DNA from 2 places in the Jeotgalibacillus sp. JSM ZJ347 genome. Region 1 is predicted to be linked to the other one. Evidence: predicted binding sites of a transcription regulator. Region 1 holds the regulator's gene; the other holds the start of a gene.

Region 1 (4,332 bases):
TTTCTATGCGGTTTGAAGCCCTGCTCTACAGCACGCCTCATTCCTCTTTTAATTTTCAGGTTATGGAGTTTCCGCTGATGCTCTTCCACCATACTCACAATTTGAAGAATCATTGAATCTGATTCAGACAGCTGAAGTTCCCCATCATGTGCAATGGTGAATATCTTCACACCTTCTTTTTGCAATGTATGTAAAAGTGCAATTTTAGCGTTTCCTCTTCCGATCCGCGTCTCATCCTGAATTAAAAGACCTTCAGCATTAAACTCCCGAACCTGCTCCAGCAGCTCAAATACACCTTCACGATCCAGATCAAATCCACTTTCCTTTTTACTAATAATCGAAACTACCTGATAGTTCATTTTATCGGCAAGGGCAATCAGTTCCTCTTCCTGCCGTGTAAGTGAAGTTTCCTGAGTTTCTTTTTCTGTACTGACTCTGCAGTAAATAATTACTTTCAACACGTTCACTCCTTAATTCCGTTCAGATGCCAGGTGAATCGCGTCTTCACTGAATTTAAAAGCTTCCTCGGGTACCGGAAGCTTCAGCTGTTCCCCTGTGACAATTTTATGGGAAGATAGCCCATTATATTCAGTTACCCATTCAATAAACCCTTCCGGGGACATCGAAGTATGACTTGAGTATTCTTCAGCATACGCCCAGAGAGTATCTCCTTTTTGAACAGTTATTTCTGCATAGGTTGCATCACTGTTCGCTGTGTTCGTAAAGACAAGAAATAAGCTGAAAAAAAGTGCAGTCACCACGAATAGAATAACAAATGAATATTTCCTCCACAATCCTGTCATAATTAACCGCCTCCATCGAATATGTGTTCGCTTTTGTTAACTTGAGTATAATACGAACATTTGTTTTGGTCAACACAAAAACTCGAACTTATGTTTGTATTTTTAAAATCGCTATGCTATAATTTAGAAAAGTTTCAAACTGAAAAGAGGTGCTGCAGTGTGAAGAAATTATCAAAACGACAGCTTGATATATTAAACTTCATTAAACGCGAAGTTCAGGATAAAGGTTATCCACCATCTGTTCGTGAAATAGGTCTTGCTGTTGGGCTGGCATCAAGTTCTACAGTACATGGTCATCTTGCGAGACTGGAAAGCAAAGGGTTAATCAGAAGGGATCCAACAAAGCCAAGAGCGATTGAAGTGATCTCTCTTGAAGAAGAAAAAATCCCTACTCAGCGTGTAATAAACGTTCCGCTTGTTGGTAAAGTTACTGCCGGATCACCTATTACTGCTATTGAAAATGTAGAGGAATACTTCCCTCTTCCCGAGAGACTTGCCTCATCGGATGATGCCGTGTTCATGTTAGAGATCATGGGAGATTCTATGATAGAAGCCGGAATTTTAGACGGAGATCTCGTCATCGTAAAACAACAAAATACTGCGAATAACGGAGACATTGTTGTAGCAATGACAGATGAAGATGAAGCAACGGTAAAACGTTTCTTTAAAGAGAAAGATTATGTAAGACTACAGCCTGAGAATTCTTCTATGGCACCTATTATTTTAAGTAACGTTTCAATACTTGGAAAAGTAGTAGGCGTTTACAGACAGGTTCATTAAAAAAGCAGAACGCATTGACAAATTTGTCAATGCGTTCTGCTTTTTTAATGATGCCTGATCTAAACATCTTAATCTATTCATCAAGCACTTTTTTAATATAAGAGGAAACTTCCCCCGAGATCTCTATTGGTAGCATATGTCCCCCGGAATCGAACATATGCGTATTACATGTTCGTATTTTATCACCTGCCTTTTCAAGCAGCTTATACGGATCATAAATAACTTCATCTCTTCCAACTGCAACGTAGACAGGCATCATTAACGTATCCAGTTCAGCTGCTTTAAACAGTTTCGGTGGTGTCATTACATACTCCCAGCTGACATGCTTCTGTCCAAGGTAATAAAGGTTAAACAGCCGCTTATGCTCTTCCGTTTTCTCCCTGGTCAGCCAGCTGCAGAAATGATTTTTAATGACGGTCTCATTTGGAATCATGTTCGTTAATAACAATCTGGAATAGAAAGAGACATTCATTCTTTTTATTGAAGCAGCAGGAGATAATATAATTAGAGATTTCACTCTATCCGGCTTTAAAATGGCGTAATTAAGTGCGTGCCATCCACCATTGGAATGGCCGATCATCGTTACATTCGCTATGTTTAGAGCATCTATTAGCTCTGTTATCCAATCAACATAATCTTCCCGTTCATTTAAATGTTCCTTTGTGTTGCTGTTATTAAACTCTCCTAATACATCGACAAAGTAAAGCAGATAGTCTTCCGCTAAGTTTTCAGCACATCCATACCATTCTGCAGAACTGAAACCAAACGCATGAAAAAAGATGAGCGGTTCTTTTTGCCGATTTCCGCATTCCAGAACTGAAACGTCTCCAAACTTAGTTGTAATCTTATTATCTTTATATGGTATCTTCCATAACTTCATGACCTCTTTATATGCGGATTGATACTGATTATATCCCTCTATTGATTTAAATCCTTTATATGATTCAGCCATTATCATCCCCCCTTACCGTTTATATACCCAGCTTTTTCATTATTGTACTGCTAAATAGAAAAAACCTCTGAAGCAAAGTTGCTTCAGAGGTTTGATTGATTAATACATTTCTAAATACTGTTCTCTCTCCCATGGGTGAACCTGCGTACGGAACATATCCCATTCGATTTCTTTAGCTTCAACGAAATGCTCAAAGATATGTTCTCCAAGTCCGTCGATGATAACCTGATCGTTCTTAAGTTCTTCAAGCGCTGCAAAAAGAGTACCTGGAAGATCTTTGATACCTGCTGCTTCACGCTCAGCTTTATCCATTACATAGATATTTCTATCAATTGATTCTGGTGGTGTCAGACCATTTTTAATTCCATCAAGACCCGCTTTAAGCATAACGGCCATTGCAAGATATGGGTTTGCAGATGGATCTACTGAACGCACTTCCACACGTGTACTCATTCCACGTGAAGCCGGGATTCTGACTAGCGGGCTACGGTTTCTTGCAGACCATGCAATGTAGCAAGGTGCTTCATAACCCGGTACAAGACGCTTGTAAGAGTTTACAGTAGGGTTTGTCACAGCTGTAAACCCTGATGCGTGCTTAAGCACACCAGCCATGAATTGCTTCATTGTTTCACTTAGCTGCTGATCAGCATTTTCATCAAAGAATGAGTTCTTGCCATCCTTAAATAATGACATGTTAAAGTGCATTCCAGAACCATTCACACCAAATAATGGCTTAGGCATAAATGTAGCGTGTAATCCGTGCTTTCTTGCAATTGTTTTAACTACAAGCTTAAACGTCTGGATATCATCACAAGCTGAAATTGCATCAGCATATTTGAAATCGATCTCGTGCTGACCTGGTGCTACTTCATGGTGAGAAGCTTCGATTTCAAAGCCCATTTTTTCAAGTTCAATTACGATATCACGACGGCAGTTTTCACCAAGATCCGTCGGCGCTAAGTCAAAGTATCCACCTTTATCATTTAATTCAAGCGTTGGCTCACCGTTAACATCCAGCTTGAAAAGGAAAAATTCAGGCTCAGGTCCTAGGTTAAAATCAGTAAATCCTAACTCTTCCATTTCTTCAAGCACACGCTTCAGGTTATTACGCGGATCTCCTGAAAAAGGTGTACCATCCGGGTTGTAAATATCACAGATCAGTCGTGCAACTTTTCCATCACCAGCAGTCCAAGGGAATACAACCCATGAATCAAGATCCGGGAACAGATACATATCAGATTCTTCAATACGAACAAACCCTTCGATTGAAGATCCGTCAAACATCATTTTATTATCAAGTGCTTTTTCTAACTGGCTTACAGGAATTTCAACGTTTTTGATTGTACCAAGGATATCAGTGAATTGAAGTCTGATAAAGTTTACATTTTGTTCCTTTGCCATTTTCATAATGTCTTCTCTTGAATACGTGCTCATTTGTGATTCCTCCTGTTTTTTATGTAATTTTTTTAACGAAAGAACCTCGAAAGGTCTCCCGCTCTTAAACTGTTTTTGCTGTACTTGCCATTACCCATCATTTCCTGTTTTAACAGCTTTCTTAAATCACTCTCTGATAAGTCCGGCTTTTTAGCAGGTCGATCTGATTCGGCTTCTGTGCCATCCCCCAGGATCCGCTTGATTCCAGCCATATTGACACCTTGCTCAAGAAGATCTTTGATCTCAAGCAGTTTATCAATATCGTTTAATGAAAAGAGACGGCGATTACCTTCCGTTCTAGCCGGAGCGATTAATCCATGCTCTTCATAGTAGCGAATCTGACGGGCGGTTAAATCGGCCAGC
Region 2 (4,332 bases), on a different contig from region 1:
GGACGAATTTCAACGGTTGGATCAAGCAAACCGGTCGGGCGGATAATCTGTTCGACCATTTCATCTGTATGTTCCATTTCATATGGACCCGGTGTAGCTGATACATAAATCGCATTATGCACGTGCTTTTCAAATTCCTCAAATTTCAGTGGGCGGTTATCCATCGCTGAAGGCAGACGGAAACCGTGATCCACCAGAACTTTTTTACGCGCCTGGTCTCCGTTATACATCCCGCGGACCTGTGGCAGTGTCACGTGTGACTCATCAATCACAAGCAGGAAATCATCCGGGAAATAATCGAGTAGTGTATAAGGCGTAGCGCCTGCTTCTCGCAGTGTCAGGTGTCTTGAATAGTTCTCGATCCCTGAACAGAAGCCCATTTCTCTCATCATCTCAAGATCATAACGCGTACGCTGTTCAAGTCGCTGTGCTTCAAGCAGCTTGTCTTCTTCTTTAAGGATTTTCAATTGTTCCTCAAGCTCTTTTTCAATATTCTCAATCGCAACACGCATTTTTTCTTCACGCGTAACGAAGTGGGATGCCGGGAACACAGCTACGTGATCGCGATCACCGAGAATCTCACCGGTTAATGCATCCACCATTCTGATCCGGTCTATTTCATCTCCGAAAAACTCCACTCGTATACAGTGCTCATCATTTTTAGCCGGGAAAATTTCAACCACATCGCCGCGCACCCGGAAGGTCCCTCGGGTAAAGGCAATATCATTTCGCTCATACTGTATATCAACAAGTCTTCTAAGCAGCTGGTTACGCTCAATTTCCATGCCGACTCTCAGTGAAACAACAAGCTCTTTATATTCTTCTGGCGACCCTAAACCATAAATGCATGAAACGGATGAAATAATGATGACATCATCGCGCTCAAATAGTGAAGATGTCGCTGAGTGACGCAGCTTATCAATTTCATCATTGATGCTTGCATCTTTTTCTATAAATGTATCTGTCTGAGGCACATAAGCTTCAGGCTGATAATAATCGTAATAACTGACGAAATATTCGACAGCATTATTTGGAAAAAACTCTTTAAACTCACTGTAAAGCTGTCCGGCAAGCGTTTTGTTATGGGCAATGACCAGCGTTGGCCTTTTGACTTCCTGTACAACGTTTGAAACCGTAAAGGTCTTCCCTGTACCTGTCGCACCAAGCAGTGTCTGATGCCGTTTCTTCTTTTCAACACCCTCTACAAGCTTCTTAATTGCAGCAGGCTGATCCCCCGCCGGCTGATATTTTGACTGTAAATCAAATTCCTGCACCATTTATTCAACGCCTCCTAAAATCATTCCGAAAAAAACCTTCTTCTATATTCATACCCTTTATGATGAAACGAAACAGGGTTTTAGGCAAATTAATTGTCTCAACTAGTTTACCACCATGAGATAAAAAATAACAGCAAAAAGCGAACATACATTCTTAAAATGGTTTTTGATCCGGTTTGAAGCAGATTGCTACCAGACGTGAGTGGGATTGCTACAAGTTTCCCTGAAATTGCTACAAGTTCCCGGGTGTATCACTACAACCTGGAGCAAAATTGCTACATCCCGCACTAAAACAACGACAACTAGCCTAAAGCGCAGATCAGCGGCTATTCAGAGTCACACAGAAAAACAGCGCCGAATCTATGCGATTCCGCGCTGTTTTTCTGTGTATTTCTTCATGTATCGGTTTACATACCAGAGTCCGAATGTCAGAGAAGCTGCGTCTACAATAATGACATACCAGCTGCCGGTGTAGCCTTTATAAGACGAACCGGCAATCAGTGCAATGGTCAGCAGCATTGCGATCGTTCGGCTGTATGTGATTCGCGTAAAAAGAATAACTAATAATGCCGGAAGAAAGATGGCCATCAGAATTTTTGTGCCCATTTCATCACCTCACGATTCCATCATACTGAACTCATTTTGATGCTGCAATAAGATTTTCCGTAATTTTACTCAGTTCTGAGTGAGGGATGAACTTTTCAGCAAGCATGTCAGGCAGCACTTTTTCAAGGAAGAACGCCACACTTGTCATTTCCCTGAATTTCAAAATGGTCGATAAAGCCTCCTGATAGATCTCCAGGAAAATTGGCTCCGGATTCCCTTTTTGAATTTCACCGAACGATTCATACAAAAGGTCAATTTTATCAGCGACGGATAAAATATTTCCTTCAAGCGAGCGATCCTTACCTTCCTTAAATCGTGCAAGGTAGATCGACTGGTATTCTTCCGGGAATTCCGCCTGCACAAACCGGTGCGCCATTTCCTCTTCCACTTCACTGAACAGACGGTTTAATTCAGACGAAGCATACTTCACAGGTGTTTTGATATCTCCTGTAAAAATCTCAGGATAGTCATGATTTAATGCTTTCTCGTAAAGGTTTTTCCAGTTCACCATTTTCCCATGATGTTCTTCCACTGTGCCGAGGAACTGGGCAATCTTCGTTACTTTAAATGAATGAGCCGCCACTGTGTGCTCGTTATATTTAAACTTACCGGGACAACGATAAAGCTTTTCCATATCCGATAAACTTTTAAAATAATGATGAATTCCCATAAGCTCACCCCGTTATTTTTAGCTAATCGTAGCATTGACCGTGTTGAATGTACAATACATAGTATGCGAAATTTTTGCTAAAAGATATAGACAGGTGGCAGTTTGTTTTATTTCGATCATCTTTGAGTGTCATTTAATCACCTCTTATCCAGACCCCCGAACACATAAAAAAACAGCCCGATTCCTCAGGCTGTTTCACGATTCCGGTCTTCAATTAAGATCAGGCCGAGCTGATGGTGCTGTCCTTCGTATAAGGCAGCCTGCGTGTAGCGGATTTCGCCGGCGTGGTTGTAGACTTCGAGTTTGCAGTGTGCGCGGTTTTTCTGCACTGCTTCATAAAATTCACGTTCGTTTTTAACTGCAATGCCGTTGACTTTGTGCACCCTTTCACCGCGCAGGAGCCCCATTTTTGCAGCGGGTGTGCCGGGCAGTACGTCAATGATGATGACGCCTTTGTCTCCGTTCAGGAAGTGATAGCCTGACTTTCTGCAGACAATGCGTGTTTTGAGCAGAATGAACAGTCTGCCGGCAAAGGCAATCCCGAATGCACCGTAGATCAGATACGGTGCCCAAAGTGAACCTGCTGCAACAGTCGCTGATAAGACGCCAAGCCAGGCTACCTGTGTGCCGGTTGTTTTTAGGATTGCTTTTGGCAGATCATGAACGACTGTTAATTGATAGCCGAGTACTGCCGGAAAGATCATCAGTGAGAACGTATCCCCTCCACCAATCAGCGGCCACCAGCCTGCTTCACTGATCAAGCCTGATGGTACAGGAATCAGCAATGGCACAAGCCAGACCCTTTTAGTGAAAAAAGCGCCTGCCTTCATGCCGCGGGGTGTCCGGATTAATCGGGGCGAAGTCTGTTTGACTGCGTTCAGCTGAATCATCAGCCCTTCAGCTACAAGCAGAAGCCCCATTAAGATCCCTGCCGCTAAAAATACGTCAGGCAGCGGCGGAATGATGTCCGGAAGCGCCACATCATAGTAGTCTAGGGCCAATATAGTACCTAACACCACCGGAAACATAAATCCTGCCGACAGCAGTCTGAACTGTCCGGTAACTGCCGCTAAAATCATGACCATACTGACAACATAGATCCAGAAGACATCTATAACGATGCCCGCTCCGCTGACTATAGCAGATAAAACCAGCCCGACTGCGAGAGAAACGCCGAAAAAGCTGAGCAATTCTATGTACCACGGTTTGACCGCTGTTCTGACATCACGACGCTCCCTTTTCAACCTGACTGCCCCTGCCACAATTGCTGCGATCACGCTAATGAGCAGCACCGGATTCAGCACGCCTGCCAATAGCGCACCCGGTAATTCACTTAACCAATGATTGAACATACGATCCCCCCGGTCGATAACAAATTCTTGTATTTATTGTATCAGACCTGAAGGAATCTCTGTATAGGAATTTCGCCCGGGGATATTGCAACCTCCCCGGGCGAAAAATTAGTGTCTTGCGATAAATTCAATTGCAGACTGCAGCTGGTGATCATGATTCGGGTTCTTTTTATAGAGATTAAGTGTGGATTCAAGCTTTTTCAGCGTTGATGTATTCACTTCACCCGTTTCTTTTAAACGTGATCTCTTTTGAAATTCAGTGATCGCTTTTTCAGTCTGGGCGCTAAAGTAACCGTCTGTGCGGTCTATTTCATACCCGAGACCATCGAGCAGCTTCTGCAGTGAAGCAACTCTTTCATCGTTCATTCCCTTTTTCAGTACAATGGACGATTGAACAGGTGACAGCTCAAAAACCTCCGGCTGGACG

What was found. Region 1 encodes LexA, which represses DNA repair genes until DNA is damaged. Its sites were predicted from a motif close to CGAACATATGTTCG; they were not measured.
Region 2: the regulator LexA is predicted to act here: its motif matches at 1,419-1,432, upstream of uvrB (excinuclease ABC subunit UvrB).

The regions. Positions count from the first base shown of each region.
Region 1 is NZ_JBISEN010000001.1:663,316-667,647, forward strand. Features, by position in the region: gene ACH6CZ_RS03465 (YneB family resolvase-like protein) at 1-458, opposite strand, end outside; gene yneA (cell division suppressor protein YneA) at 471-803, opposite strand; gene lexA (transcriptional repressor LexA) at 963-1,583, shown strand; gene ACH6CZ_RS03480 (alpha/beta fold hydrolase) at 1,657-2,535, opposite strand; gene glnA (type I glutamate--ammonia ligase) at 2,635-3,969, opposite strand; gene ACH6CZ_RS03490 (MerR family transcriptional regulator) at 4,002-4,332, opposite strand, start outside.
Region 2 is NZ_JBISEN010000002.1:914,587-918,918, reverse strand. Features, by position in the region: gene uvrB (excinuclease ABC subunit UvrB) at 1-1,277, opposite strand, end outside; gene ACH6CZ_RS10075 (CsbA family protein) at 1,638-1,883, opposite strand; gene ACH6CZ_RS10070 (HD domain-containing protein) at 1,915-2,553, opposite strand; gene ACH6CZ_RS10065 (PDZ domain-containing protein) at 2,739-3,905, opposite strand; gene ACH6CZ_RS10060 (S41 family peptidase) at 4,014-4,332, opposite strand, start outside.